DNA from 3 places in the Pseudomonas versuta genome. Region 1 is predicted to be linked to each of the others. Evidence: predicted binding sites of a transcription regulator. Region 1 holds the regulator's gene; each other region holds the start of a gene.

Region 1 (10,351 bases):
CAGGCCAGCTTTGACGATGGCCATGGGCATGCCGTAGATCACGCAGCTGGCTTCGTCCTGCGCCCACACCGTACTGCCGCCCTGCTTGAGCAGACGTGCACCTTCACGGCCATCGGCGCCCATGCCGGTCAAGACCACCGCCAAAACTTTGTCACCATAGGCCTTGGCCGCAGAACCGAAGGTGATATCAACGCAGGGTTTGTAGTTCAGGCGTTCATCGCCCGGGAGAATTCTCACCGTGCCACGCCCATCGATCATCATCTGCTTGCCGCCGGGGGCTAGCAGCGCCAGGCCAGGACGCAGCATATCGCCGTCTTCGGCTTCCTTGACGCTGATCCGGCACAGCTTGTCCAGACGTTCGGCAAAGGCTTTGGTAAAGGCCGCCGGCATGTGCTGGACCAGCACGATCGGGGCCGGAAAATTACCCGGCAACTGGGTCAGGACCCGCTGCAAGGCCACCGGGCCGCCCGTTGAGGTGCCGATAGCCACCAGCTTGTAGGCCTTGCGCTTTGGCGCAGGCGATGCCGCTGCCGGCGCAGCACGACTGGCCACCGGCGTGGTACGCACCGGGGCTGGCGTGGCGCCAGGCACTGCCAAACCGCCCGGGGCCGGACGGCTGGCAACAGGCGCCGGCATGGCCGCTGGTGGAGCACTGTAGCTGGACAGGCGACGGTTACTGCGCGAAATGCTGTGAACCTTTTCGCACAGCAACTGCTTGACCTTCTCGGGGTTGCGCGAGATGTCTTCAAAATTTTTCGGCAGGAAATCCACGGCCCCGGCGTCCAGCGCATCGAGGGTCACGCGGGCGCCTTCATGGGTCAGCGAAGAGAACATCAACACCGGCGTCGGGCAGCGCTGCATGATATGACGCACCGCCGTAATGCCGTCCATCAACGGCATTTCGTAGTCCATGGTGATCACATCGGGCTTGAGCGCCAGCGTCTGATCAATGGCCTCTCTGCCATTGGTGGCGGTACCGATCACCTGAATGGTTGGATCGGCCGACAGAATTTCCGAGACGCGGCGGCGGAAAAAACCGGAATCATCCACCACCAGGACCTTGACTACCATAAACACTCCGTTAGGCGGTACGAGGTGCACCGCCGGTGCCACCAGAATCAAATACGCCGCGAAGCGTAGTGCTTGAGCATGCTCGGGACATCCAGGATCAGGGCAATGCGGCCGTCACCGGTGATGGTGGCGCCCGACATGCCAGGCGTGCCCTGGAGCATTTTGCCCAACGGCTTGATTACCACTTCTTCCTGACCGACCAGTTGATCGACCACAAAGCCAATGCGCTGGGTGCCCACCGAGAGAATCACCACATGCCCTTCGCGCTGCTCTTCATGGGCCGCAGAGGCCACCAGCCAGCGCTTGAGGTAGAACAATGGCAATGCCTTGTCACGCACGATGACCACTTCCTGGCCATCGACCACATTGGTACGCGACAGGTCGAGGTGGAAGATTTCGTTGACGTTGACCAGCGGGAACGCGAACGCCTGATTGCCCAGCATGACCATCAGGGTCGGCATGATCGCCAGGGTCAGCGGTACCTTGATCACGATTTTCGAACCGCGCCCCAGGGTCGACTCAATGCTCAGCGAGCCATTGAGCTGGGCGATCTTGGTTTTCACCACGTCCATGCCCACGCCACGCCCGGACACATCGGAGATCTCGGTTTTGGTCGAGAAGCCAGGAGCAAAAATCAGGTTGAAGCAATCGTTCTCGCTCAGGCGATCGGCAGCGTCCTTGTCCATCAAGCCTTTTTTTACCGCAATGGCGCGCAACACGTTGGCGTCCATCCCTTTGCCGTCATCAGAGATCGACAGCAGGATATGGTCGCCTTCCTGCTCGGCGGACAGAATCACCCGGCCGCAGCGCGATTTACCGGCAGCTTCACGCTCTTCAGGGGTTTCACAACCGTGGTCGACCGCGTTGCGCACCAAGTGCACCAGCGGATCGGCCAGGGCCTCGACCAGGTTTTTGTCGAGGTCGGTTTCTTCGCCCACCAGCTCCAGGCTGATTTCTTTTTTCAACTGTCGCGCCAGATCCCGAACCAGACGCGGGAAGCGGCCGAACACTTTCTTGATCGGCTGCATGCGGGTCTTCATGACCGCGGTCTGCAGATCGGCAGTCACCACGTCAAGATTGGACAACGCCTTGGCCATCGCTTCGTCGTGGCTGTTGAGGCCCAGGCGCACCAGACGGTTACGTACCAGCACCAATTCGCCGACCATGTTCATGATGTCGTCCAGCCGCGCAGTATCAACCCGCACAGTGGTTTCGGCTTCAGAGGCCACCGGCTTTTCTGCGCTGGCCGCCAGTGCCCGGGGCGCCACGGCACGGGGAGCCTCGGGCGCACTGGCTACCGGAGCCGGCGCCTGGGCGGCTGCAACCGCTGCAACCGCAGGGCTCTGGGCAGAAAACTGGCCTTTGCCGTGCAACTCATCGAGCAGTGCTTCAAATTCGTGATCGCTGATGTGATCCGGGCTGACAGGCTCGTCAACCTGGTCAGGTGCCGCCACCAACGCATCGGTATTGAATGAACCTTTGCCATGCAACTGATCAAGCAAGGCTTCGAATTCGTCGTCGGTGATCTCATTGCTCACCGCCTCCGGCACCACAGGGACCGGCTCTGGCGCGACACTGGCAACCGCATCGGCGCGGAACTGGCCCTTGCCGTGTAACTGGTCGAGCAGCGACTCGAATTCGGCATCGCTGATTTCATCGCTGGCGGTTGGCGCTACAGGTGCCGGTGCGGGCTCGGCTGCAGCAGCCTTGACCGCATTGAGTGAGTCCAGCAGCATTTCAAATTCGTCATCGGTGATATCGCTGTTGTCGCTGGCCACCGATTCGGCAACCGCAGCCGGTGCGGCAACCGTCTGCACTGAAGCAGGCTCGGCCAGGCGCGCCAGGGCAGCCAGCAACTCAGGGCTTGCCGGCGTAATCGGGCTACGCTCGCGCACCTGGGTAAACATGCTGTTAACCGCATCCAGGGCTTCAAGAACCACGTCCATCAACTCCGAATCGACGCCACGCTCACCCTTGCGCAGGATGTCGAAAACGTTCTCGGCGATGTGGCAGCACTCCACCAACTCATGGAGCTGCAGGAAGCCGGCGCCCCCTTTTACAGTGTGAAAACCGCGAAAAATTGCATTGAGCAGGTCCGCGTCATCCGGTCGGCTTTCAAGCTCGACCAGCTGTTCGGACAGCAGCTCTAGAATCTCGCCGGCTTCAACCAGGAAATCCTGAAGGATTTCTTCATCGGCGCCGAAGCTCATGTACGTGCTCCTTGAAGTAGGACCTTTCGACGCCGGGACGGGTAACCCTTCCCGAGCGCCTACACAGTGCCTAGAAACCTAAACTGGAAAGCAAATCGTCAACATCATCCTGGCCGGACACGACATCATCACGTTTATCGGCATGAATCTGCGGACCTTCACCCTTAGTCAGGTTTTTTTGCGAATTATTTTCTGCGAGCAGTGCAGCACGGTCATGTTCGATCCCTGCAAAGCGATCGACCTGACTGGCCATCAGCACCAGCTTGAGCAAATTGCTTTCCACATCGGTCACCAGTTGCGTGACACGCTTGATCACCTGACCGGTGAGGTCCTGGTAATCCTGGGCGAGCAAAATGTCAGTGAGGTTGGCGGACACAACGTTGTTATCGGCTTCGCTGCGCGTCAAAAAGCTGTCAACCCGACGCGCCAGCTCGCGAAACTCCTCGGCGCCGACTTCTCGGCGCATAAAGCGCCCCCAGTCTGCGCTCAGGGCCTTGGCCTCGTTGCCCAGTCCATTGACCAGCGGTGTGCTGTTTTCTACCAGATCCATGGTTCGATTGGCCGCAGCTTCGGTCAGCTTCACAACATAAGCCAAACGTTCGGCGGCATCGGTGATCTGCGACACTTCTTCAGCGCGCGGCATGTTCGGATCGATGTGGAAGTTGACAATCGAGCTGTGCAACTCACGGGTCAGCTTGCCGACCTCCTGGTACAGGCCGCGATCGCGCGCCTGGTTCAGCTCATGAATCAGTTGCACCGCATCGCCAAACTTGCCCTTCTCAAGGCTGTCGACCAATTCGCGAGCATGCTTTTTCAGGGTCGACTCAAACTCGCCCTGTGTCGCTTCTTGATGCTCCATAGCGCCCCCCGGGAAACCGTTCAACCGATTCGATCAAAGATTTTTTCGATCTTGTCTTTGAGTGCGATGGCAGTGAACGGCTTGACCACATAGCCGTTGACCCCGGCCTGGGCCGCCTCGATGATTTGTTCGCGCTTGGCTTCAGCGGTCACCATCAGTACGGGCAGGTGCTTGAGTTTTTCGTCGGCACGCACATGGCGCAACAGCTCGATACCGGTCATGCCCGGCATGTTCCAGTCCGTCACCAGAAAGTCGATGTTGCCCAGGTTAAGGATCGGCAACGCCGTGATGCCGTCGTCCGCCTCCACCGTGTTGGTGAATCCGAGGTCACGCAACAGATTTTTAATGATCCGGCGCATCGTTGAGAAATCATCAACGATGAGGATCTTCATGTTCTTGTCCAATTCGACCTCCAAGCAGTCTTAAACGCGTTCCGTCTCTGGAAGCGCCATTCAATCAATCCGGTTTCGCACACGCCATGAATCAACGGTGGGAGCGGACTTGCGCGCGATGCAGGCAACGCGGCCTGCCTGACACACCGCGTCGCTCCCATCGCGGGCAAACCCGCTCCCACCGTAAATCAGCGTTTTCCCGCTAGTTTCAGTTCGCCCGCCACTGGCTCAGGCGCGCCCGCAATCGGGCTGCGCACTGGCTGTGCAACTGGCTGACGCGCGATTCGCTAACCCCCAGCACCTCGCCGATCTCCTTGAGGTTCAGCTCCTCGTCGTAATACAACGCCAGGACCAGACGCTCGCGCTCCGGCAACAGGCTGATCGCATCGGCCAATGCCGCCTGGAAACGCTCATCTTCCAGGTCGCGCGAGGGTTCAAGGTGAGCACTCGCGCCATCCTCATGCAGCCCTTCGTGTTCGCCGTCCTGCAACAGATCGTCGAAGCTGAACAGGCGACTGCCCAGGGTGTCATTCAAAATGGCGTAATAATCGTCGAGGCTTAACTGAAGTTCGGCCGCAACCTCGTGATCTTTAGCGTCACAGCCGGTTTTTGCTTCAATTACCCGAATTGCATCACTGACCATGCGCGTATTGCGGTGCACCGAGCGCGGAGCCCAATCGCCCTTGCGCACCTCATCGAGCATCGCGCCGCGGATGCGGATACCGGCATAGGTCTCGAAGCTCGCGCCCTTGGTGGCGTCGTATTTGGTCGACACTTCGAGCAGGCCAATCATCCCGGCCTGGATCAGATCGTCCACCTGTACGCTGGCGGGCAAACGCGCTAACAGGTGATAGGCGATACGCTTGACCAACGGTGCGTAGCGTTCGATCAGCTCATACTGGCTGTCACGCGACGACTTGCTGTACATGCGATAGCCGCTGGCGGTCATCAGTGCCGTCCCCCGCCTGCCTGTTGAACCAGACGCTCGACAAAGAATTCCAGGTGGCCCCGGGGATTGGCCGGCAGCGGCCAGGTGTCGACTTTCTGGGCGATGGCCTTGAACGCCAGCGAGCACTTGGAACGCGGAAATGCTTCATACACGGCACGCTGTTTTTGCACGGCCTTGCGCACACACTCGTCGTAGGGCACTGCGCCCACGTATTGCAGGGCAACATCCAGAAAACGGTCGGTAACCTTGGTCAATTTAGCGAACAGGTTGCGACCTTCCTGGGGGCTCTGGGCCATGTTGGCCAGCACCCGGAAACGGTTCATCCCGAAATCGCGGTTCAGCAGCTTGATCAGCGCGTAGGCATCGGTGATCGAGGTCGGTTCGTCACACACCACCAGCAGTACTTCCTGGGCTGCGCGCACGAAACTCACCACTGAGTCGCCGATCCCGGCAGCGGTGTCGATCACCAGCACATCGAGGTTATCGCCCAGGTCACTGAAGGCCTGTATCAGGCCGGCATGCTGGGCCGGGCTCAGGTTGACCATGCTCTGGGTGCCCGAGGCGGCCGGCACGATGCGGATTCCGCCGGGGCCCTGGAGCAGTACGTCGCGCAGCTCGCAACGACCCTCGACCACATCGGCCAGAGTGAACTTGGGGGTCAGTCCGAGCAGGACATCGACGTTCGCCAAACCCAGGTCGGCGTCCATCAACATGACGCGCCGGCCCATTTCTGCCAGCGCGATGGACAAGTTGACTGACACGTTAGTTTTACCGACGCCACCCTTGCCGCCGGTCACTGCGATCACCTGTACGGGATGCATGCTGCCCATGATCATTTTTTACCTTGTCTTTCTTAGACGCGGCTACAAAGCTGGCTGCGCGTGCCCACTGGCACAACACCTTGCAGACCATCGATGTAGGTACATTGGTACAAAATCTTGACTACCTCAGCCGACCTGTTTGGGAGGGCTTTGATAGATATCAGCGAACATATCGGCCATGGCCTCTTCGCTGGGTTCTTCCTGCATTTGCACACTCACCGCCCGGCTCACCAATTGGTGACGACGCGGCAAGTGAAGATCATCGGGGATCCGCGGACCATCCGTGAGATAGGCCACCGGCAGCCCGTGGCTGATCGCCAGGCTCAGTACCTCCCCCAGACTCGCCGTTTCATCCAGCTTGGTCAGAATGCAACCGGCCAGCCCGCACCGTTTGTAACTGAGGTAGGCCGCCGCCAACACCTGCTTCTGGCTGGTGGTAGCCAGTACCAGATAATTGCGCGCCTTGATGCCACGCCCTGCAAGACTTTCAAGTTGCAGGCGCAGCGCCGGGTCGCTGGCTTGCAAGCCGGCGGTATCAACCAGCACCACGCGCTTGCGCACCAACGGCTCAAGGGTCTGGCCCAACGACTGGCCAGGCGCCACGTGAGTCACGGGTACATTGAGAATGCGGCCCAAGGTTTTGAGTTGCTCCTGGGCACCGATCCGGAAGCTGTCCATGCTCACCAATGCAATATTCTGCGCGCCGTACTTGAGGACATAACGCGCTGCCAGCTTGGCCAGGGTCGTGGTTTTACCCATCCCTGCCGGGCCAACCATCGCAATCACACCGCCCTCTTCCAGCGGTTCAAGCTCAGGGGTGGCGATCATCCGTGCCAGGTGGGCCAGCAACATCCGCCACGCCTGACGCGGCTCTTCGATTTCAGCCACTTGTGCCAACAGGTCCCGCGACAGCGGCCCGGACAAGCCGATACGCTGTAAACGACGCCATAAATTCGCTTGTGCAGGCCGCGAGACTTGCATCTGGTTCCAGGCCAGCGAGCCCAACTGCACTTCGAGCAACTCACGCAGTACATTGAGTTCCGAGCGCATGTTGTCGAAGGCACGCTGGTCCATCGATGGCGCGGCCACCGGTGCCGGACGCGCAGGCTCCTGCAGTGCCTGCTCGGTCAAGGGTTCAGCGGCGGTCAGCGGCAGGCCGGCAAACAGCTGGCGGCTGACATCGGCATCGCCCTCAACGCGCAAACTCAACTCGGCCCGGGCCGAGACAATGCTGGACTGGGTCTTGCGCAGCTCTTCTTCCAGCTCGATATTCGGTACACGGGGTGCCAGCGCAGACAGCTTGTAGTCCAGCGCGGCAGTCAGTTCCACGCCCCCGGCGATACGGCGGTTACCGATAATGGCGGCGTCGGCCCCCAATTCATCACGAATCAGCTTCATGGCCTGACGCATGTCGGCGGCGAAAAATCGCTTCACTTGCATAAATCAAACCCTCAGCCGTTAGGGCCTACTGTCGCAACAATCGTGACTTGCTTGTTATCAGGGATTTCCTGGTACGCGAGCACATGCAGGTTAGGCACCGCCAGGCGTCCAAACCGCGAAAGCATCGCGCGTACCGGGCCTGCCACCAGCAAGATCACCGGGTTGCCTTGCATCTCCTGACGCTGGGCGGCGTCGATCAGCGAGCGCTGGAGTTTTTCAGCCATGCTCGGCTCCAGCAACACGCCCTCTTCCTGGCCTTGTCCGGCCTTTTGCAAACTATTGAGCAATATTTGTTCCAACCTTGGTTCCAAGGTGATCACAGGCAGCTCAGACTCAACGCCTACAATGCTTTGCACGATTGCGCGGGACAGCGCGACGCGCACGGCTGCAACCAAAGCGGCAGTATCTTGACTCTTGTGGGCATTGTTCGCGACGGCTTCGGCAATGCTGCGAATGTCGCGCACCGGCACCTGCTCTGCCAACAAGGCCTGCAACACTTTGAGCAACTGCGACAGGCTCAAAATCCCCGGCACCAACTCTTCGGCCAGCTTGGGCGAGGCCTTGGCCAGCAACTGCATCAACTGCTGCACTTCTTCATGACCGATCAACTCATGGGAGTGCTTGTACAGAATCTGGTTCAGGTGAGTGGCCACCACAGTGCTGGCATCCACTACGGTATAGCCCAGCGATTGCGCCTGACTGCGCTGGCTGACTTCGATCCACACGGCTTCCAGACCAAAGGCCGGGTCTTTGGTGGTGATCCCGTTGAGCGTGCCGAATACCTGCCCCGGGTTGATCGCCAGCTCGCGATCGGGGTAGATCTCGGCCTCGGCCAGAATCACCCCCATCAAGGTCAGGCGGTAGGCGCTGGGGGCCAGATCGAGGTTGTCGCGGATGTGCACGGTGGGCATCAGAAAGCCCAGGTCCTGAGACAGCTTTTTACGCACGCCCTTGATCCGTGCCAGCAACTGCCCACCCTGATTGCGGTCCACCAGCGGAATCAGGCGGTAACCGACCTCCAGCCCGATCATGTCGATGGGCGTTACGTCATCCCAGCCCAGCTCCTTGCTCTCCTGGGCGCGGGCCGGCGAAGGCAGCAGCTCTTGTTGGCGCTGCACTTCTTGCAGGGCCTGGACCTTGACCACGTTCTGTTTTTTCCACATCAGGTACGCCACGCCCCCCGCAACGGCGGCCAGGCTCAGGAACGAGAAGTGCGGCATGCCCGGCACAATCCCCATGACCGCCATTAAACCGGCCGACACCGCCAGCGCCTTGGGCGAGGCAAACATCTGCCGATTGATCTGCTTGCCCATGTCTTCGGAGCCGGAAGCACGGGTCACCATGATCGCAGCTGCAGTGGACAGCAAAAGCGATGGCAACTGCGCCACCAAACCGTCACCGATGGTGAGCAAGGCATACACCTTGCCGGCCTCGCTGAAGGTCATGCCGTGCTGGAAGATACCGACGGCCATGCCGCCGATCAGGTTGATGAACAGAATCAGCAAACCGGCGATGGCGTCACCGCGCACGAACTTGCTGGCGCCGTCCATAGAACCGTAGAACTCGGCTTCCTGGGCCACTTCCTGACGACGCTGCTTGGCCTGTGGCTGATCGATCAGGCCGGCATTGAGGTCGGCGTCGATCGCCATTTGCTTGCCGGGCATGGCATCCAGGGTGAAACGGGCACTCACCTCGGAAATACGCCCGGCGCCCTTGGTCACCACGACGAAGTTGATGATCATCAAAATCGCGAACACGACGATACCGACCACGTAGTTGCCGCCGATCACCACCTCACCGAAAGCCTGAATCACCTTGCCCGCGGCGCCGTGACCTTCCTGGCCGTGAAGCATCACCACCCGGGTCGATGCCACGTTGAGCGCCAGGCGCATTAACGTGGCAACCAGCAAAATGGTGGGGAACACTGCAAAGTCCAGCGGTCGCAGGGCGTACACGCACACCAGCAACACCACAATCGACAGCGCAATGTTGAAGGTAAAAAACACGTCCAGCAGGAAGGCCGGAATTGGCAACATCATCATTGCCAGCATCACCAGCAGCAACAACGGCACGCCCAACTGTCCATGACCCAAACCGGCCAGACCGTTGCGTGCGGTGTTGATTAACTGAGAGCGATCCAATGACATTGCGACAAACCTTTAGCAAACTTTTGACGCCAGATGCGCCGTAAAGCCAGCTTGTGCAAGAAACCTTCCAACTTAGGCAAATGGCCATGCCTATATTTCAGAGCTGCCGGGCGGCAGTCATATATGCATAACCCTGTAGGAGCGAGCTTGCTCGCGAGCTGTTTGTCTGCAGATTGAAAAGCTCGCTCCTACGGTCAAACGTGGCGCCGCAAATCAGTTCCACCACCACTCCCCCAGATCAATCACCAGGCACGCGCTGCTGCTGGACCGGAACACCACATCCAGCTTGCGATTGGGTTCATAGCGCTCGGATCCGCGACCGCCGATTAAAATTGCACCGCAACGCCCGTCGCGTATGTGCGAGGGCTCTTCCCACACCGGGACGCTGTCCAACTGCAGCTGGCGTATCAGCTTGTAGAGGATAAAACTGCGCACGCAGCGGCCATTGATGCCTTCGAAACT
Region 2 (10,351 bases), 1.2 Mb from region 1:
GGTTCGTCATGCAAGGTCAGCTCGACCGGGCCGCCCACAGCTGGCGGCACTTCGGTGGATAGCGAGTAGCCCTCGGCGATCCAGGCGTGTATCCCGCCATCCAGGTAGTGATAGGCCTTGTGGCCGATAACGTCGAGCAACCAGATAAAGCGCCCGGCCCAGCCGCCACCTTCGTCGTCATAAACAACATAGACCGCGTTGGGGTTGTGCCCCAGTTCGCCGAACAACGCCTCCAGAGAGTGCAGGGTCGGCAGCAGGCCGGGTGCCGGCGGCTGGCCCAGTTGCGTGCGTTTGGGATCGACGAAACGCGCGCCCGGGATATGCCCTGACTCGTAACGCGCAACGCTGGTCAGGTCGACCACAATCAGTTCGGGGGTGTTGAGCCGTGCGAGCAGGTCGCTGGGCTCAATTACCAGCGCCAAGCCAGAGAAGTCAGGCATGTGAGGTCTCCAGAGCGAAAAAAGGAGGGATTGTAGCGCAAGGCTAGCGCCCGCGAGAGCTAAAGCTATTCAGGGCTTTCTCGATGCATTGCGCGGTTTTGCCAAATGCCTGCACGCTGGTCTCGCAAAACATGCCGCCACCCTGGTCAGCCACGAGCAGCATCACGACTCGGCCATTGCTGCTCAGCGAGCGTAGCAGCAGATGCTCGCCGGGGAACAGGTGGCGCAAGTTGGCAGGCAGGACCGAAGAAATCGTCGTGTTATTCCCGGGAGTCAGGCGTACTTGCGCAGGTTGCATCATCAAGCGTTGCAGGGCGGTACTTTCACTGATGGTAAAGCTGATGTCGAATGCCGCCGCGGGCAACCCGGACACCTCGCAAACCTGCAGGGTGGTGGCTGTTTTATCTGCCTTCAGGAGCATCAGCCGTTGCATGCCACAGGCCAGCAGGGCCTCGCGGGCACAGGTGGTGAGGTGCATTGCGTTGGCGAATGAACTCGGCTCTGCCAGCAGCTGCCCACACAGTTTGCGCCATAGTGCCAGCGCCTCGGCAGACGGTGGTGCAGCGGGTTGCCGGGCGTGATTGGCAAGGCGTGTATCCCATGGCCAGAGCAGGGCTTGTGCCGGGTGCCACAGGTCAGGCACCGAATGATAGCGAGCGCTGCTCGCCGCGTTTTGGTGCACCAGTTGCTGCACATCATCCAGTGTGGTCTGCAGGTACAGCGCCGTCAGCAACTGCCAGCGCATGTTGTGCGGGGTGTCCCAGCCGGATTGAGCCGACAGCGCCAGGCCGTTGGCCAGCAACACACTGTTGGCCGGTTGATTGAGCCAGCGGCGCAGGGCCGGATCGGCGTCCAGCCGCTGTTGCTGGCGCAGCGGGTTATGAGTGTCGCGGGCGATGTGCAACACACTGACCAGCGTGCGCTGCTCTTCAAGCATGACCCTGTAGCCCTGGAGCACCCATGCCGGTAGTCGCCACAGTTGCGCCAGTGAAAGGCAGATATCAAACAGGCGGACACCGAACAGTTTCTGTTCGACTCCACTGGCGTGCTCGCCTTTGTGAATGACCCGTAGCTCCCATTCTTCGAGCAGTTCTGGATAGGTCAGCGCCAGTGCCCACAGCGGCGAGAGAAACAGCAGGCTGCCCCAGTAGATTTCCTGCCACAGCCGTGCCAGACGATTGCCGAACAGGCCGACGGCCTGTTGCGCCGCATGCTGGCTGATGAGCTGGATTTGCCGGAACGCCAGGGGGATTTGCTCATTCGGCAAAGCGTTCATCTGTTCGAGCAGCGTCTGGGTGCGTTTGAGGCCCAGTCGATTGATGGCGACTTCCAGGCTCTCGGCAGGTTCGCTGAGGCTGCTCTGCTGGTGCTGGTTGGCCTCACGGATCAGGGTCAGCGCCAGTGCGGGGCTGTCTTGCATCACTTCGCTAATGTCGCGCAACGAGCGGCGGCTGTCGTTGAGTGCCTTGCACACCAGCGCATGGCTATGCAGCGGGACCGGCAATTGAGCGGCATCAAGGCGCTGGACCCAGGTATCCAGGGTTGAGGGTGTTGCTAGTGGCGGGAGGGTTTCTCTGGTCATGATGGGTGCGCGGTCATCATCAATTTGTTGCACGCCCCAAAAGGGCAGAATGGTTTTTCGCCTTTACCGGCTATAGTCTGGCGCAGATTTGCCGATAAGGAGAAGTAGAGTTTCTCCACGCTTGAATATGATCTTGAACCCGACTCAATAAGTACTTTTTATCTATGGCTAAAATTATCGGCATCATCGTCGTGTTCGCGAGCGTACTCGGCGGATACGTACTTTCCCACGGCAAGATCGGGGCGCTGATTCAGCCGTTCGAGGTCCTGATTATTGGCGGCGCGGCGTTCGGTGCATTCCTGCAGGCCAACCCGGGTTACATGACCATGCACGTGATCAAAAAATCACTGGGCATGTTCGGGTCACGCTTCTCCCACACTTTTTATCTGGAAGTGCTGGGCCTGATTTACGAGATTCTCAACAAGAGCCGGCGCGAAGGCATGATGGCCATTGAGGCCGATGTCGAGGATGCCGCTGCCAGCCCTATCTTCGCCAAATACCCGACCGTGCTCAAAGATGAGCGCATGACGGCATTTATCTGTGACTACCTGCGCATCATGTCGTCGGGCAACATGGCGCCCCACGAGCTTGAGGGGCTGTTCGACATGGAGCTGTTCAACCTCAAGGAGGAGCTGGAGCATCCTTCCCACGCCGTTACCGGAATTGCCGACGGTATGCCGGGCTTCGGTATCGTGGCGGCGGTTCTGGGCATCGTGGTGACCATGGCTTCCCTGGGGGAGGGCGATCAGGCTGCCATTGGCCAGCACGTAGGTGCGGCTTTGGTGGGTACATTCTTCGGTATTCTGGCGGCGTATGGTTTCTTTGGTCCTTTGGCCACATCCCTGGCGCACGATGCCAAGGAAGAACTCAACGTATACGAATCGATCAAGGCATCGCTGGTCGCATCGGCCTCGGGCATGCCGCCGTCACTGGCGGTCGAGTTCGGCCGCAAAGTGTTGTATCCCAAGCACCGGCCGAGCTTTTCCGAGCTGGAGCAAGTGGTTCGCGGTCGCTGATTGATGGAAAACAATCAGCCGATCATCATCAAGCGCGTCAAGCGCTACGCATCAGGTCATCACGGTGGTGCCTGGAAAATCGCCTTCGCCGACTTTGCCACGGCGATGATGGCGTTCTTTCTGGTGATGTGGCTGATGACCGCCGCCACCCCGGAACAAAAGATTGCCATCGGCGGTTACTTCAAGGATCCGATCGGGTTCAGCGAAAGCGGCACGCCCTACACCATTGACCTGGGCGGCACGCCTGCGCTGGCGCCGGACAAAACGCTCAACCCCGAAGAGCAGCTGCAGCCCCAGCCCGAGAAGATCAACGTCGACTCTGATCATGTTAATTCTGACCAGGCCGAAAGCGTGGCGGAGCAGGTCGAGAAAGAGCGTCTTGAACTGTTGCTGCAGGAGTTGCAGAACAAGGTCGAAGAAAACCCGCAGTTGCGCAAGTTCAAGGACCAGTTGCTGTTTGAGATCACCCCGGACGGCCTGCGGATCCAGATCATGGATGCTGAAAACCGGCCGATGTTCGATGTCGGCAGTGCGCGGCTCAAGCCGTACTTCGAGGATATTTTGCTAGCCCTGGCCGACACCATTGAAGCGGTGCCCAACAAGGTCAGCATCAGCGGCCACACGGACGCCACGCCTTATGCCGGCAGTGGTGATTTCGGCAACTGGGAGTTGTCGGCTAACCGTGCGAATGCGGCCCGACGCGCACTTGTGGCCGGCAGCTACCCGCAAAGCCAGGTGGCGCGGGTGGTGGGGTATGCCTCGTCGGCTCTGTTTGATAAAGCCAACCCGACCAACCCGGTCAACCGCCGGATCGACATTGTGGTGCTGACCAAAAAGGCACAAAAGGCGATTGAGGGTGAGCAGGGTGCGGAGCCGGTCAAGGCGCAAGAACTGCCCAAGGCGCCGGTTGATCCGACTGCCTTGCCGGCGGATCAGCAGCCGATGCCGGCCCATGAACCGCGCCAGAAGCTCAACCTGTTTGACGATAAGGCTCCGGCCACGCCCTGATCTGCAGGGGCGAGCTTTACAGCTCGCTTCTGCAGAGTCGCCGGGGTCAGTAACTCGACTCGGGCAAGCTGGCAATGATCGAGCGATAGCTGTTCATGCGCTGTTGCTGCACGCGGCCATCCTCCAGCGCCATCAACAAAGCACAGCCTGGTTCGCGGTCGTGTTTGCAGTCGCGGAAGCGGCAGCGGCCGATCAAGTCGTTGAACTCGATAAAGCCCGCTTCTACATCAGCCCGGCTCACGTGGCCCAGGCCAAACTCGCGAATCCCCGGGGAGTCGATCAAGTCGCCGCCGCCCGGGAAGTGGAACAAGCGTGCGGTGGTGGTGGTGTGCGTGCCCTGGCCCGACACTTCGGACAATGGCCCGACACGAAGGTTGACCTCCGGCAGCAGGCTGTTGACCAGGGACGATTTGCCCACGCCTGACTGGCCCACAAACACGCTGATATGGCCGTCCAGTTGCGCTTGCAACTGCTGCATGCCATCGCCGTGGTGCGCCGAAACTTCCAGCACCGGGTAGCCCAGCTGGCGATACACCGCCAACAAAGCATTCAGCGCCGGAGCGTTCTGGTCGTCGATCAGGTCGGCTTTGTTGAGCAGCAGCAAGGGACGAATCCCGGCGTGCTCGGCGGCGACCAGGTAGCGGTCGATCAGGTTGGCGTGCGGCTCGGGCATCGGAGCGAACACGATGACGATCATGTCGACGTTTGCTGCGACCGGCTTTAGCTGACCGCGGCTGTCCGGGCGGCAGAGTTCGGTTTTACGCGGCAACTGGGCGACGATAACGCCGATCCCCTGGTTGCCCGCGCGCCACACGACGGTGTCACCGGTGACCAGTGCAGGCAGGTTGGCGCGCAAGTGGCAACGGAACATCTGGCCTTTCAGCTCGCCTTCCTGGGCTTCGACTTCGACCTGCACCCCAAAGTGCGCGATCACCAGGCCGAGCTGTTCGGCGCCCAGGTCGCCGCCTTCAAGTGCTTCGACAGCACTGGATTCACGTTTGGCGGCGCGGGCAGCGCGCTCGCCCTGGATCTTTTCGATGCGCCAGTTTTGGCGACGATTGAGCTGGCGTTTGGCCATGGGTGTTCCGTGTTGATAAACGATAAGGAGGGTAAAACGCTGGCGAGTTTAGCACGAGGGCTGCATGCCTAAGCTAAACTGCGCGACTAAGCCCAGGAGCCATTTATGAACAACGCGCAGAACCTGATCTGGATCGACCTGGAAATGACCGGTCTGGATCCTGATAACGACGTCATTATTGAAATGGCCACCATCGTCACCGACAGCAACCTCAACACCTTGGCTGAAGGTCCGGTTATCGCCATCCATCACAGCGATGAAGTGCTGGCGCGCATGGACGAATGGAACACTCGCACTCACGGTGGCAGCGGCCTGACCCAGCGGGTCAAGGACAGCACCACCACCATGGCCGAGGCCGAGGCGCAGACCATCGCCTTTCTTGAGCAATGGGTGCCTAAAGGCAAATCACCGATCTGCGGCAACAGCATTTGCCAGGACCGGCGTTTTTTGTACACCCACATGAAAACCCTTGAAAGCTACTTCCATTATCGCAACCTCGACGTCTCGACCCTTAAAGAGCTGGTTGCCCGCTGGGCACCGGAAGTGCGCGACAGCCTGGTGAAAAAAGGCACGCACCTGGCGCTGGACGACATTCGCGAGTCGATTGCCGAGCTGCAGCACTACCGCAAGCACTTCATCAAGTTCTAACCCCCTCCTGCAGGAGCGAGCTTGCTCGCGATCTTTTGATATTGATCGCGAGACAAGCTAGCTCCTGCAGGGCGCGTCCCTTGCCCTCTATTGGTGCTTGAAGCAAATGAGTAGACTGCGCGCCTTATTGCAAGGATCGCTGCCATGTTGCTGATGCTCTATTTAGTTGCCATTACTGCCGAGGCCATGACCGGGGCACTGTCTGCCGGTCGGCGGGGCATGGACTGGTTCGGGGTGGTGCTGATTGCCTGCGTCACCGCCTTGGGCGGCGGATCGGTGCGTGATGTGCTGTTGGGCCATTACCCGCTGACCTGGGTCAAACACCCGGAATACTTGGTGCTCACCACCTTTGCCGCGCTGGTGACGATCTTTATCGCGCCGTTGATGCGCCATCTGCGCTCACTGTTTTTGGTGCTCGACGCACTGGGGCTGGTAGCGTTCACCCTGATTGGCTGCATGACCGCGCTCGAAATGGGCCAGGGCATGTTGGTCGCTTCGGTGAGTGGCGTGATTACCGGGGTGTTCGGTGGCATCCTGCGCGATATCTTCTGTAACGACATCCCGCTGATCTTCCGCCGCGAGCTGTACGCCAGCGTGTCGTTTGCTGCGGCCTGGTGTTTCTTGCTGTGCACCTATCTGCAGATGCCCAACGATCAGGCGATTTTCGTCACCTTGTTCGGCGGGCTTTTGCTGCGTTTGCTGGCGATTCGCTTCAACTGGGAAATGCCCAAGTTCGTGTACAACGACGAGCATTGAGCCAGCGATGCGGGTGCGCTCAGACGCGTTGCTCGTGCTGGGCCAACGCCCACTCCACATGTTCCTGTACCAGCTCGGACGGGTATTCACGCCTTGCTTTGAGCGCTTCGAGTACCGGTATGCTCGACGGGGCATTGCCCAGGCCAACCGCCAGGTTGCGCAGCCAGCGCTCGTAGCCGGCACGGCGTAGCGGAGAGCCTTCGGTGTTGCTCAGAAACTTGTCTTCGTCCCACATGAACAGTTCGGCCAGCCCGGCGTTATCGAGGTTGTGTCGGGGTTTGAAGTCGCCTTCAGCCGTGGTGCGGGCAAAGCGGTTCCAGGGGCAGACGATCTGGCAATCGTCACACCCGAACACCCGATTGCCGATCAGTGGACGCAAGTCTTCGGGGATCGCGGTTTTCAGTTCGATGGTCAGGTATGAAATGCAGCGCCGCGCATCCAGCACGTAAGGCCCGACGAAGGCGTTGGTGGGGCAAATGTCCAGGCATGCAGTGCAGCGTCCGCAGTGTTCTGTCTCGTGGGGCGCATCCACGGGCAGCGGTAAATCCACAAACAGCTCGCTCAGAAAGAAGTAGCTTCCGGCCTTGCGGTTGAGTACCAGGGTGTTTTTGCCGATCCAGCCCAGGCCGGCCTTTTGCGCGATGGCTTTTTCCAGCACCGGGGCGCTGTCGACAAAGGCGCGAAAGCCGAACGGGCCGATGTCCGCCTGGATCCGGTCAGCCAGTTGCTGCACGCGTTTGCGGATCAGCTTGTGGTAGTCGCGGCCCAGGGCGTAACGCGATACGTAGGCTTTTTCAGGCTGGGCCAGCAATTGTGCCATGTGGGTATCGCCGGGCAGGTAGTCCATGCGCAGCGACACCACGCGCAAGGTGCCGGGCACCAGCTCTTCAGGATGTGAACGTTTGCTGCCATGTGCGCCCATGTATTCCATGTCGCCGTGGTAGCCGGCTGCCAGCCAGCGCTCCAGATGTTGCTCGTGTTCTCCCAGGTCGAGGCCGGCAATGGCGACTTGTTGAAAGCCCAGCTCGCGGCCCCATTCCTTGATGGATTGTGCGAGAGCGGGGAGGTCGACGGTAATAGCAGGCATGAGGCAAGAGAAACCGGGGCTGAGATGCGTATAATTCTGCCAGACATCGGAGCCCGATACCCATGCCACAGACCAAGCGCCTGTTTGCCAGCCCTGAACCCCTACTCGCCGATAACCTGTCGCGGCTGCCTGCGCGAGCGCCGGATGCCCATAAAGGCCAGTTCGGGCATGTGCTGCTGATTGGCGGAGACCGGGGGTTTGGCGGGTCGATTACCCTTAGTGCGCAGGCGGCATTGCGCTGCGGTGCGGGGTTGGTGTCGCTGGCTACCCGGCCTGAACATGTGCCTGGCGCTCTGGTGCGCCTGCCGGAGGTGATGACCCTGGGTGTGTCATCGGCCAATCAGCTGATGGGTGTGTTGGCCCAGGCCTCGGTTTTGGTGGTGGGGCCAGGGTTGGGGCAGGCGCCATGGGGCCGCAGTTTGTTATCGGCGGCGGCTCAGGCAAAAATGCCTCAAGTCTGGGATGCCGATGCGCTGAATCTGTTGTCCAACGCTGACTTTAAACTGGCCTCAGGTTCGGTTATCACTCCGCATCCCGGTGAAGCCTCGCGGTTGCTGGGGATCAGTACTGCACAAGTCCAGGCCGACCGCCCTGCTGCTGTCCGGGCGCTGGTTAAAAAATACTCAGTAGTGTGCGTTCTTAAAGGTGCAGGCACTTTGATCGCAGGCCTGAATGATGAGCTGGCCGTGTGCAATCATGGCCATCCGGCAATGGCGACGGCAGGTCTGGGCGACGTTCTGGCTGGCGTGATCGGCGCCTTGCTGGCTCAGGGCATGACTGCATTTGAGGCGGCATGTCTGGCGGTGTGGCTGCATGCCCGCGCCGGTGAACAACAAGGAATATCGGGCCGTGGGCTGGCGGCCAGTGATTTGATACCAGCCATTCGTCAGTTGTTGGAGGAATACGCACCGTGCACGAGATAACACTGCATCTGGCTGATGAAGAGGCCATGACCGCGTTTGGCGCACGCTTGGCGACCGTTACCCAGGGTCACGGTCTGATCTTTCTCGATGGCGACCTGGGGATGGGTAAAACCACCCTGTCACGGGGTTTGATTCGCGGCCTGGGGCACACTGGCTCGGTCAAAAGTCCGACCTTTACCCTGGTTGAGCCTTACGAAATTGGCGATATACGCGCTTTTCACTTTGATCTGTATCGCCTGGTCGACCCTGAAGAGCTGGAATATATGGGGATTCGCGATTATTTCGACGAAGACGCCCTATGCTTGATCGAGTGGCCCGATAAAGGTGCAGGCTTTTTGCCAAAGCCTGACCTGACCATTACCATTAGCCCGCATAACACCGGGCGTTTGCTGAAGTTGACGCCCCAAGGTTCACGTGGCGAGTCTTGGTGTGCCGCCTTGGCACCGGAATACAAATAATGATGGGGTTTGGTATGCGCTTTCGCGCGTTAGTGAGTGTCGTTGGTCTGTTGCTCAGTGTCATGGCCGTGAATGCCGTGGCCGCGACTCAGGTAAAAAGCGTTCGTTTATGGCGTGCCCCGGACAACACTCGGCTGGTGTTTGACCTCACAGGCCCGGTGCAACACAGCGTATTTACGCTAACAGCACCGGATCGCCTGGTGATTGATATCAATGGCGCGACCCTTGGCGGGCCTTTGAATGTGGCTACGGCCAACACGCCAATCACCAGCATGCGCTCGGCGCAACGCACGCCTACCGATTTGCGGGTGGTGATCGACCTGAAAAGGGCCGTGACCCCCAAAAGCTTCGTTCTGCCACCTAATGCGCAATACGGCAACCGTCTGGTGGTCGACCTGTATGACCAGGGGGCTGACCTGAGCCCGAGTTTGCCGGCGACCAATGTGGCGACGGTTCCGGTGGTACCGGTGACCCCTGCGCAACCAGAGGTCAATCTGCCTCCCGTGCCCAGTGGCAAACGTAACGTAGTGGTGGTGATTGACGCCGGACATGGCGGCGAAGACCCGGGCGCTTCGGGTGCTGGCGGTCAGCACGAGAAGCACGTGGTACTGGCGATTGCCAAAGAGCTGCAGCGCCAGATCAACGGCATGAAAGGCTTTAAAGCCGAGCTCACCCGTACCGGCGACTACTTTATTCCGTTACGCGGACGCACCGAAATTGCCCGCAAGAAGGGCGCCGACCTGTTTGTGTCGATCCACGCCGATGCTGCGCCTTCCAAGGCAGCCTTTGGTGCATCGGTCTTCGCCTTGTCCGAGCGCGGCGCAACGTCCGAAACAGCCCGTTGGCTGGCAGACAGCGAAAACCGCTCTGACTTGATCGGTGGTGCCGGAAACGTGAGCCTGGATGACAAGGACCGGATGCTGGCAGGTGTGTTGCTTGATCTGTCGATGACTGCTTCGCTCACGTCCAGCCTGAACGTGGGGCAAAAAGTATTGAGCAACATCGGCCGAGTGACACCGCTGCACAAGCAGCGTGTAGAACAGGCCGGGTTTATGGTGCTCAAGTCGCCGGACATTCCATCGATTCTCGTCGAAACCGGCTTTATCTCGAACGCCAACGAAGCCAATAAATTGGCTTCCTCCAGCCACCAGCAGGCGCTGGCACGTTCGATCAGCAGTGGTGTACGTCAATTCTTCCAGCAAAACCCGCCACCGGGCACTTACATTGCCTGGCTGCGTGATACCGGCAAAATCGCCCAGGGTGCACGCGAACACACGGTTCGTCCTGGCGAAACCCTGGCGATGATTGCTGTGCGTTATCAGGTGGGGGTTGCGACGCTGCGGTCGAGCAACAAC
Region 3 (10,351 bases), 1.9 Mb from region 1:
AGCAGCAAGGCTATCGCGTGCAGGCCGCGCGGCGTTTTGAGCAGTTGTCGGGCAGTTACGCGGCGGTGGCCGACAGTGCACAACTGGCTCAATTGCTGATGATCCTCGATGTCTTCCCCCGTTTTATCCGTGCTGCCCAGCGCGAAGGCATGCTGCGAGGTTTGCGTCAGCGGATCGAGGGCGTTCTGGACAAACAGTGGCAGACCCTGGAAAAGGCCCTGAATGATCCGGGGCATGACCGGCATCGTGTCCGGCTACTCATCAAGCGTGTGCGTTACGCAGCCGAAGCCTATCCGCAGCTGGATCGTTTGCCGGTGCTGGTGCTGGGCCGCTTGAAGGCGGCGCAAAAAGCCTTGGGTGAGTGGCATGACGCCTGGCAGTGGCTGGTCCAGGCTGAGCATCAACCTGATTTACAGCCTTGCGTGGAGCAATGGCAGGCAGCGCTGGAGCGCGGTGAAAAACACGCTGACCGTGCTTTGGTCAAATTGAGCGCGGCCTGTTTTCATTAGCAGGATCAGCAGGGGTTTTGGCGGATACAGCGCTGTGCCGAATCAGGTGGGTGAGTAGTATCGCGTCATATTTTTCTGTCTTGAGGTGCTCATGCAGTTTTTCGAATTGATCGAAGCGGTTCGGCGCAATCCATTGGACGTCACCATTACCCCGGACTGGGCTCAGGGCCGTGCCAGTTTTGGCGGTTTGATGGTGGCTTTGCAGTACCAAGCCATGCGCGCTCAGGTCCCGGCCGAGCGCGCTTTGCGTTCGTTGGCAGTGACCTTTGTCGGCCCTGCCGAGCCGGATGTGTCGATCAGTTTTGAAGTCGAAGTACTGCGTGAAGGCAAGGCCGTTAGCCAGGTACTGGGCCGCGCGGTGCAGAATGGCCAGGTAGTGACCCTGGTTCAGGGCAGTTTCGGCAGTGCACGTGAGTCTGTCATCAATCTGTCAGGGGGCACCGCGCCGCAGGTCAAGGCCCCGGAGGACAGCCCGCTACTGCCCTACATCAAGGGCGTGACCCCGGAGTTCATGCGCCACATGTCCATGGCCTGGGCTGTCGGCGCGCTGCCTTTCACCGGGCGTGGCACACGCGAAATCGGTGGCTGGGTGCGGTTTGCCGGTGATGTCAAAGACGAGCCGCTGACTGAAACCCATTTGCTGGCGCTGGTCGATACCTGGCCACCTGCGCTGTTGCCGCTGTTGAACAAACCGACAGCGGGCAGCACGCTGACCTGGACGATCGAGTTTGTGCAGCCTTTGCCACAAGCCAGCACGCTTAAGTGGTGCCAGTACCTTGCGGTGATCGAACATGCCCGCGACGGCTACGGTCATGTGGCGGCTAATCTGTGGGCACCGAATGGCGAATTGATCGCGATCAGCCGCCAGACCGTAGCGGTCTTTGGTTAATCAAAATGTCTGGCTGCGCTGCGCGGTTCTGTCTTCGAGCTTGCGGCCCTGGTGTTGCAAAGCCATGCCTGCGAACAGGGCCAGCAGACCGATGCAGGCAGTCACGGCGTTCTCACTGAATACGCCCCAGGCCAGCAGCAGAAAAGCCAGCACCATCATGGGAATTGCGATCAGGTTCAGTGCCTGATGCGCAGGGCTCAGATGGCTCTGCGGGTTGGAGCGCCATTGCCAGGCTGGCAGGTTTGGATGACGTTTGCCCATGATTGCTCTCCTTGTTTTGTTCAAGTGTTCAGCCTGGGCTGAACCGTATGGACAAAGCATATGCCGGGGTTGCGGGCTGGGCGAATCAACTGTGGCTATTGGCCCGATAGGGTCTTTTCTATAGTTTCAACTGGCCGATAGCCCGATTCAGTTCACCTGCCAGCGTCGCCAGCTGGTTGCTGGTCGTGGCGGAGTCGACGGTCTGCTGCACAGTGTTTTCGGTGACGTCACGGATGCTGACCACGGCCCGGTTCATTTCTTCTGCGACTTGGCTTTGCTGCTCGGCGGCCACAGCGATCTGGGTGTTGCTTTCGCGCATTTGCGCCACCGCGCGGGTGATCTCGGCCAGGGCGGCCCCGGCTTCCTGGGCCTGCTGTACACAGTCGTCGGCCTTGAATGAGCTTTCTTGCATAAAGTCCACGGCGTCCCGGGTACCTGCCTGCAAGGCCGAGACCATCGAAGTGATCTCGTCTGTGGACGTTTGTACGCGCTTGGCCAGATGTCGCACTTCATCGGCCACAACCGCAAAGCCCCGGCCCATCTCCCCGGCCCGGGCCGCTTCAATGGCGGCGTTTAACGCCAGCAGGTTGGTTTGTTCGGCAATGCTGTGAATCACGCTGACCACGCTATTGATTTTCTGACTGTCCTGGGCGAGTTGCTGAATCATCTCGGCGGTTGTTTGCACCCCTGTGGACAGGCTGGCGATGGATTGCTGCACGCGGCTGACCACTTGCTGTCCGCTGCCGGCCAGGTCATCTGCAGTTTGCGACAGGTCGCGGGTAGCACCGGCGTGCTGGGCGATGTGGTGGACAGTGGCTGACATCTGGTTGATCGCAGTGGCTGCCTGATCGGTTTCGCTCTGCTGGCCGAGCATGCCATGGCGTACTTCGTCCATGCTGCTGGCCAGGCGCGCGGCGCCGGCGTCAAGCTGCGCGGCAGTGTCGGCGACGGTATTCACCACTCGCTGGTAACCGGCCTGCATGGCATTAAAGGCACTGGCCATTTGTCCTACCTCATCGGTACAGGCCAGTGGTACGCGAGCTGACAAGTCGCCTGTTTGCTCGACATGCAGCATCACATCCTTGAGGGTATTGAGTTGGCTGAGCAAAAATCGGATCAACAGTTGCGAGGCTCCGAGCATGGCCAGCATCAGAACCAGCACGGCGACTGCATAGTTAGGCAGGCGCTCCATGAACACCTGAGCCAGGCTGGGGGCGTAAGCCAGTACCGCGATTTTTTGATCGTCGCCGCGAGTCAGCACCTGGGCACCGAGCAACGGGTTTTGCCCGAACAGTGGCATAGAGTTGATAGAAACCCAGCCGTTGGCATTGCTCAGTTGCGGCAGGGACTGGGCAGGTAAGCGCAACAAATGGCTGGCTTCAGGCCAGGCCGTGTCTGCGGGCCAGGCACCGAGCAGCTGCGCCTGCGCCAGGGCGCTGGCCTGAGCGGCATCACTGCGTGATTGCTGTTCAAGCTGCACCGCGTACAGCACCAGCAGCAGCGTGGTGACGAAAGCCACCGCGTTGACGGCCCAGAATTTGTATTTGAGCGAGATGTTGCTAAGCCAGGTACCCATGGAAGGTCTTCTCTGATTTTGCGGAACAATATTGGCAAGGTGCCATCATTGTGCCGCTATTCGAAGAAGGCCCGGTTGATATGGGTCAAGGATGGTGGTTGCTGACGAGGCTCGATGCATCCGACACGCCGGGGGGATGTTCGGCGACGGCTGCGCCGTCGATCGCAGCCTCGCAAAGCTCGTCAGCTGCTACAGGTTCGTTTTTGATCTGCCGGCCCCTTCGGGAGAGCCTTGAGTGGCGGCAGGGAGACGGTTCTAAAAGCTAAGCCGGCAGTCCAAAAAACGCCCGTGCGCAAGCCGTCGTATGCTCGGCCAGATCCTGTTCGCTCTCTTGGCGATGCACCGCCACCTCACGCAAAACTTCGGTCAGATAGGCCGGTTCATTACGGCCACTTTTCGGTTTCGGCCGCAAAGTTCTCGGCAGCAAATATGGCGCATCGCTTTCAAGCATCAGGCGACCCCGGGGAATATCGCGCACCAGCGGATGCAAATGAGTACCGCGCCGCTCGTCGCAAATCCACCCCGTGATACCGATGTGCAAATCCAGGTCCAGATAGCTGAACAGCGCTTTCTTTTCGCCGGTAAAGCAATGCACCACGGCCGCCGGCAAATGGTCGCGATAGTTGCGCAGGATCTCCAAAAGACGCTGATTGGCATCACGTTCGTGCAGGAACACCGGTAATTGCAGTTCAACCGCCACTGCCAAATGTTCTTCCAGCACTTTTTCCTGTTGCGGGCGCGCAGAGAAATCGCGGTTGAAGTCCAGCCCGCATTCACCCACGGCGCGCACTTGGGGCTCTTTGAGCAAGGCCAGTAAACGCTGGGCGCTGTCGCTGTTCCAGTCACTGGCCGAGTGCGGATGAACACCCGCCGTGGCAAACAGCCGTTGTCCGTTTTCGTCATGCTCGCGACACAGTTGCAAGGCCAGTTCACTGCCTTCAACGCTGGTACCCGTCAGGACCAGTTGGGCCACGCCAGCGGCGTAAGCACGTTCTAAAACCGCCTGGTGTTTGCCGTCGAAGCTGGAGTTGGTCAGGTTGACGCCGATATCGATGAGTTGCATGGTGCTACCTCAGGCCACAGGCCGAGAAGCATATCAGAGCTGTAGATTTATAAGAAAAACCAAGAACTACAGACAGTTATGGTTGTCTTTGAATGCCGCAACAACGCAATGCCCGGTCTTCTACAAGACGCATTGACTGTTTTGCGCGCTGTTCCCGGCGCTTAAAACCCCCAAAAGGGGCAACCGGTTGTCGGTTAATCCGACACGGCGCCGGGCTGTATTCTTTCCGGAGAACGGATGACAAGACCCACACTATTGATTGCGCTGTGCCTGCTGCTGTTGCCCTTGCCGGCACTGGCACGCCTGGCCGGACCGTTACAGGTCGGGCAGCCCGGTCAGGTCCGCGATCTGGCGCAGATCCGCAGCAGTCAGGTGTTGCGGGTGCTGGTCAACCAAAGCCGCAATAGTTCGGGAGAGGTGCAGGGCCAGGCGATTGGTGTTGAATATCACCGCTTGCGCGCATTCGAGCATTACCTCAATGGCCACGCCCGTGATGGCCAGGAAATCACCCTCAAAATCATTCCCAAATCCAAGGATCAACTGCTGGGTGCCTTGTCGCGCGGTGAAGGTGATCTGGTGGCCCCTGGGGAGTTGCTCGACTTCAAGCCCAGCCATGCCATCAGCCCCAGTGATCCGATCGTCGATGACGTGCCTTTGTTGCTGGTGGGGATTAAAGGTGAGCGCAGGTTCAGCCGTTTTGAGCAGTTGTCGGGGCGTACCGTGGCACTTACCACCGGCAGCGCAGCCGGTGCAGCGGTCAATATGATCAATCAGAAGCTGGCCCTGCGAAAATTGCCCGCGGTAAAAATCGAATGGGTGGACCCCAGTCTGGCCGTCGAAGACGTGCTGGAGATGGTTCAGGCCGGTATTTTCCATCTGACTATTGTTGAGCGACCGATTGCCGAGCGTTGGGCAACCTTGATGCCCAAGTTGCGTTTTGACCGTAAGGTTCTGGTCAGCGAGCCTGCTGCCATGCGCTGGTATGTACGGCGTGATGCCTCAATGCTACGGGCCAGCATCGACCGGTTTTTGCTCAGCTATAAAGCTCCCTCCGACCAGGACGTCGCTTTTGAGCGGGTGTACCGGCGGCTATACCGCGTGCATTACCCGTTGGCCCGGGCCGATCGCCAGAAGCTTGAAAAACTGCGGCCGATCCTGCAGAAACATGCGCGTCAGCAGGGTATGGACTGGCTGAATCTGGCAGCTTTGGCGTTCAAGGAGTCAACCCTTGACCCTGATGCCCGGGGTACTGGCGGCGCGACGGGGTTGCTGCAAATTACCCCGTCGGCAGCCCAGAGAGTGGGGGTCAATAATATTCAGAACGTGGATAACAATGTTCAAGCCGGGGCCAAGTATCTGGCGATGATCCGTCGCAAGTTCTTTTCCAGCCCCAAACTCAATGAGCGTGAACGCATGGCCTTTGTTCTGGCGGCCTACAACATGGGTCCGGAACGGGTACAGGGCATGCGGGCCGAGGCCAGGAGGCGCGGCCTGAATCCTGATCAATGGTTCTTCCAGGTGGAGCGTATTGCCATGGAGCAGGTGGGAATGGGGGCCGTCAGCTATGTTAATAGTGTGAATAAATACTATTTGGCCTTTGACCGGGAGCGTGACTCGCTGGAGCCAGTGAAGCCTAAGCTGGTCTCTCGCAAATAATCGAATAATTTGATTGTTATGTCGGGTTTATTCGACTTTTAACATTATGAAAACTGATTAATATGGCGAGAATTCCCCCCTGATGATCTAAAGGACTACACCATGAGCAAATTGATCCAAACCGTTCTGGGCACCCGTGCAGGCTATGGCCTGACAGTTTTACGGGTTTTCGTGGGCATCATTTTTGCTGCTCATGGCTCACAAAAACTCTTCGGCTGGTTCGGTGGTGGTGGACTTGCGGGGACTGCGCAATGGATGGAAAGCATTGGTCTGACGCCGGGCACCTTGATGGCACTGTTGTCTGGCGGTACTGAGTTTTTTGCTGGCCTGGCCCTGATTATCGGCTTGCTGGCCCGTCCTGCTGCATTGGGGCTGTCATTCACCTTGCTGGTGGCGATTTTCTCGGTGCATATCCATAACGGTTTGTTTATGGCCAACAATGGCTATGAGTTTGCGCTGGCGCTGTTGGGCGGTACGGTTGCGGTGTTGCTTGAAGGCGCAGGCAAGTTGTCCATCGATGGTGCTATCGCCAAATAAAGTGCAACGCTCTCTAAAAGGCCCGCCTGAAGCGGGCCTTTTTCGTTGTACGCGATTGTTGACAGTTGTAAGCAGGTTTATCTAGGATGTTTTCTTGCGCCGATTTAAACAGCTACTTGCGGGGCGCCAGAGGGTTCAAAGACCTTCTAAGAGGCTTAAAGCAGGCCTCGAAATACCGCTAAAGCGCTGGTTCGGTGTTGCCTCTCACCTGCCACGCAGAACCTTGAGGCGGAGAACCGAAACATGAGTCAAACACGTCCCCTTGTGCGTCTTGAGCCGATCACGGCCAACTTGAACCTGCGCAATCCAAAAATCCTTCTTGGCGGTAAACATCAGCCCACGCTGTTGCGTTATCTGGACGGCTGGCCGCGTCGCAAAGGTCGTGCTTCGGCATTTCTGATTCAGTTTGTTGAAGAGGGCGACAACCTGGCCCGCTTTGCCAGCAACAGCTTTGATCTGGCGGTGATTCAATCCCCCAGTGCCGAAAAAGCCGAAGTGGTGATCCGTAACCTGACACGTGTTTCGCGTCAGGGCCTGATCACCCTGCGCTGAAACTAGGGATACTCAATCGCTACGATGTACACCCATTGCTCTCCAGTGGGTGTCTGAACCTGTACTTCGGCATCCAGTGATTTTCCGATCAGCGACCGGGCCAGGGGCGAGTCGATGCTGATCAGGCCTTGTTTAAGGTCCAGTTCGTCGGGACCGACGATGCGGTAGCGCGACTGTTTGGCGTCTTCATCTTCAATTGTGACCCATGCCCCGAAGTAGACCTTGTTCGGGTCGCTGGGCTTTTCGCTGACGACCTTGAGGCTTTCCAGACGCTTGGTCAGAAAACGCACGCGACTGTCGATCTCGCGCAGCATTTTTTTGCCATAGGTGTATTCGGCATTTTCCGAGCGGTCGCCCTGGGCCGCAGCCTCACTGACCGACTGTGTCACTTGCGGTCTGCGCACGTGCCACAACTCGTGCAGCTCGGCACGCATCCGCGCTTCACCTTCGGGGGTGATCAGCGCGGTGCCGGCAGGGCGGGGAGGGCGATAGCGGCTCATGGGCATCCATTGGCATATGAAAAGCGCGAGTCTATCAGCCCTCGCGCAACACGGTTAGCGGGCTGGCATTGAGCGCCCTGCGGGTGCCAAACACACCTGCACCGCCGACCATTACTGCACCCAGTACGGGCAGAACCAGCAACCACGGGTGCGGGTGCCATGGCAAGTCGAAGGCAAATCGATACAGCACCAGACTCACCAGTTCGGTGCCCAGGGCTGCCAGTAAGCCGCTGGTAGCTCCCAGCAGGCCGAATTCTATACGCCGGGTCTTGATCAACAGTCGCCGCTCGGCGCCCAGTGCCCGAAGCAAGGCACCTTGACGGATGCGTTCGTCCAGGGTCGATTGCAAGCCGGAAAACAGCACCGCCATGCCTGCGGCCAGGACAAACAGCAGCACGTATTCAACGGCAATGGTGACTTGTGCAAGGATGCTGCGCAGCTGCGCCAGCAGAGCTTCGATAGGCAGAATGGTCACGGCCGGAAAGCTGCGCGACAGATCGATGATCTGCTGGTCATGGCCCGGGGCCAGGTAAAAACTGGTGAGGTAGGTGGCGGGCAAGTCCTGCAAGGTCCCTGGCTGGAAGATCATGAAGAAGTTGGGCTGGAAATTGTCCCAGTTGATGCTGCGTAAACTGGTGACCTGCGCCTCCCGATTGACCCCGGCTACGGTGAAGATCAGGTGATCGCCCAATTTGAGTTTAAGGCTTTCGGCAACTTTGGTTTCAACCGACACACCGGGTATGTCGTCGCCCGGTTGGGCTGTCCACCATGTGCCCGCCGTCAGTTTGTTTCCGGCCGGCAGGTCGGCGGCCCAGGTCAGGCTAAGGTCGCGCTGCACTGCTTTGTCGCCTGCCGAGTCTTTGCTGACGATCTCTTGTACAGGTTCGCCATTGATACTGATCAGGCGTCCGGGGACTACCGGGTACAGTGGCGCGGCCTGAGCTTGCAGCTCGTGCAGGCGGGCGCCAAAAGCCTCTTTGTCGGCCGGCAGGATATTCAGGGCGAAGTAGTTGGGCGCATCTTTGGGCAACTGATTTTGCCAGGTGTCGAGCAGCTCGCCACGCAGCAAGGCAATCAAGGCCATCGACAGCAGAATCAGGCCAAAGGCCAGTGCCTGCCCAGCCGCTGCCAACGGATGGCGCAGTAACTGGCCAAGCCCCAGACGCCAGGGCAGCGAAGCCCGGGCCAACAGGCGGCGAAGGCTCTGCAGGCCCAGCAGTAAAAGACCGCCGAGTACCAGCGCGGCAATGATACCGCCGCCAAGTAGGGCGAAAGTGAGCACCAGGTCGAGGCTCATGCGCCACATGATCAGCCCCAGTGCCAGTAACGCGGCGCCGTAAACTGTCCAGGTGCTGGCCGGGGTCGGCAATATGTCACGGCGCAGTACGCGCAGCGGCGGTACGCGCCCCAGCGCGGCCAATGGCGGCAAGGCGAAGCCGGCCAGTGCCACCAGCCCGGTGCCCATCCCGGCAATGGCCGGCATCAGACCGCCGGCGGGCACATCCGAGGGCAATAAATCATGCAGCAACGCAAACAGCCCCAGCTGGGCCACCCAGCCGAGCAGGGCTCCCATGAGGCTGGCCAGCAGCCCCAGCACTGCGAGCTGCAGGGTAAACAGCCAGAGGGTTTCTCGCCGAGACAGGCCCAGGCAGCGCAGCAGGGCGCTGGCATCAAGACGGCGATTGGCGAAGCGGGTTGCAGACAGTGCCACTGCGACACCTGACAGCAGCACCGCCACCAGGCTGGCCATGTTCAGGTAACGTTCGGCCTTGCCAAGCGCGCCGCCAATCTGCTGGTTGCCATCACGTCCGTCCAGCAGGCGCTGGTTGGCATCGAGTCCGGGCTTGATTACCAGGCGATAGGACTCAAGTGCCGGGGCGTCACCGCGCCACAGTTCGCGAAAGCTGACCCGGCTGCCGGGCTGCACGATACCGGTGGCGGCGAGGTCGTCCAGGTTGATGAGTACGCGTGGGGTGAGGCTGTAGAAGTTGCCAGCGCGGTCGGGCTCGTAGGTCAGGACACGGGCGATACGCACGGTTTTGGAGCCGACATCGATTTCGTCACCGACTTTCAAGTCCAGCGCTGTCAGCAGTCTGGCTTCGACCCAGGCCTCGCCTGGCTTGGGGCCACCACCGGGTTGCTCCTCTGCGTAGGGTTGCGCTGCGCTTTTTAGCTCGCCACGCAAGGGGTAAGCGCTGTCCGCCGCCTTGATACTGGACAGCTGAATGCCGTTGTCGGTGGCGATGACGCTGGAAAACTCCACGACCCGGGCGTGTTGCAGGCCCAGCTCGTTACCGACCTTGATTTGTTCTTCACGTGCCGGTGAGCTGCCATCCAGCACCAGGTCGGCACCAAGGAATTCGGTGGCGCGCAGCAACATTGCGCCATTCAGGCGGGCACCGAAGTAACCGATGGCCGTACTGGCAGCGACGGCGACCAGCAGTGCAAAGAACAGCACACGCAACTCACCGGCGCGGGCATCGCGCAGGAGCTGGCGCACGGCGAGGCTGAACAGGCGCAACATCGGCAAGCGTGCCATCAAGGCTCCAGGGGGCCGACCAAATGGCCGGCTTCAAGACGGATCAGGCGCCTGCAACGATGGGCCAGGCGTTCGTCGTGGGTCACCAGCACCAGCGTAGTGCCGCGTTCCTTGTTTAATTCAAAGAGCAATTCGGTAATGCGCTCACCGGTGTGACTGTCCAGATTGCCGGTGGGTTCATCGGCAAACAGTACATCCGGATTGGCCGCAAACGCCCGGGCAATCGCTACCCGTTGTTGTTCGCCACCGGAAAGCTGGCGCGGCGAATG

What was found. Region 1 encodes FliA, which starts transcription of late flagellar genes. Its sites were predicted from a motif close to CTAAAGTTTNNNNNNNNNNNGCCGNTAA; they were not measured.
Region 2: the regulator FliA is predicted to act here: its motif matches at 2,093-2,120, upstream of motA (flagellar motor stator protein MotA).
Region 3: the regulator FliA is predicted to act here: its motif matches at 3,444-3,471, upstream of AOC04_RS04185 (methyl-accepting chemotaxis protein).

Annotation. Positions count from the first base shown of each region.
Region 1 is NZ_CP012676.1:2,833,788-2,844,138, forward strand. Features, by position in the region: gene AOC04_RS12585 (protein-glutamate methylesterase/protein-glutamine glutaminase) at 1-1,071, opposite strand, end outside; gene AOC04_RS12590 (chemotaxis protein CheA) at 1,119-3,281, opposite strand; gene AOC04_RS12595 (protein phosphatase CheZ) at 3,352-4,140, opposite strand; gene AOC04_RS12600 (chemotaxis response regulator CheY) at 4,161-4,532, opposite strand; gene fliA (RNA polymerase sigma factor FliA) at 4,741-5,484, opposite strand; gene fleN (flagellar synthesis regulator FleN) at 5,481-6,311, opposite strand; gene flhF (flagellar biosynthesis protein FlhF) at 6,429-7,742, opposite strand; gene flhA (flagellar biosynthesis protein FlhA) at 7,754-9,883, opposite strand; gene AOC04_RS12625 (hypothetical protein) at 10,103-10,351, opposite strand, start outside.
Region 2 is NZ_CP012676.1:4,042,383-4,052,733, reverse strand. Features, by position in the region: gene AOC04_RS18170 (rhodanese-like domain-containing protein) at 1-440, opposite strand, end outside; gene AOC04_RS18165 (HDOD domain-containing protein) at 484-2,022, opposite strand; gene motA (flagellar motor stator protein MotA) at 2,187-3,038, shown strand; gene motB (flagellar motor protein MotB) at 3,042-4,046, shown strand; gene rsgA (small ribosomal subunit biogenesis GTPase RsgA) at 4,093-5,124, opposite strand; gene orn (oligoribonuclease) at 5,230-5,772, shown strand; gene AOC04_RS18140 (trimeric intracellular cation channel family protein) at 5,917-6,528, shown strand; gene queG (tRNA epoxyqueuosine(34) reductase QueG) at 6,548-7,615, opposite strand; gene AOC04_RS18130 (NAD(P)H-hydrate dehydratase) at 7,678-8,538, shown strand; gene tsaE (tRNA (adenosine(37)-N6)-threonylcarbamoyltransferase complex ATPase subunit type 1 TsaE) at 8,526-8,996, shown strand; gene AOC04_RS18120 (N-acetylmuramoyl-L-alanine amidase) at 8,999-10,351, shown strand, end outside.
Region 3 is NZ_CP012676.1:901,368-911,718, forward strand. Features, by position in the region: gene AOC04_RS04170 (CHAD domain-containing protein) at 1-509, shown strand, start outside; gene AOC04_RS04175 (acyl-CoA thioesterase) at 601-1,398, shown strand; gene AOC04_RS04180 (hypothetical protein) at 1,399-1,659, opposite strand; gene AOC04_RS04185 (methyl-accepting chemotaxis protein) at 1,778-3,235, opposite strand; gene AOC04_RS04190 (TatD family hydrolase) at 3,498-4,298, opposite strand; gene AOC04_RS04195 (MltF family protein) at 4,536-5,954, shown strand; gene AOC04_RS04200 (DoxX family protein) at 6,057-6,491, shown strand; gene AOC04_RS04205 (hypothetical protein) at 6,735-7,043, shown strand; gene greB (transcription elongation factor GreB) at 7,046-7,543, opposite strand; gene AOC04_RS04215 (ABC transporter permease) at 7,578-10,082, opposite strand; gene AOC04_RS04220 (ABC transporter ATP-binding protein) at 10,082-10,351, opposite strand, start outside.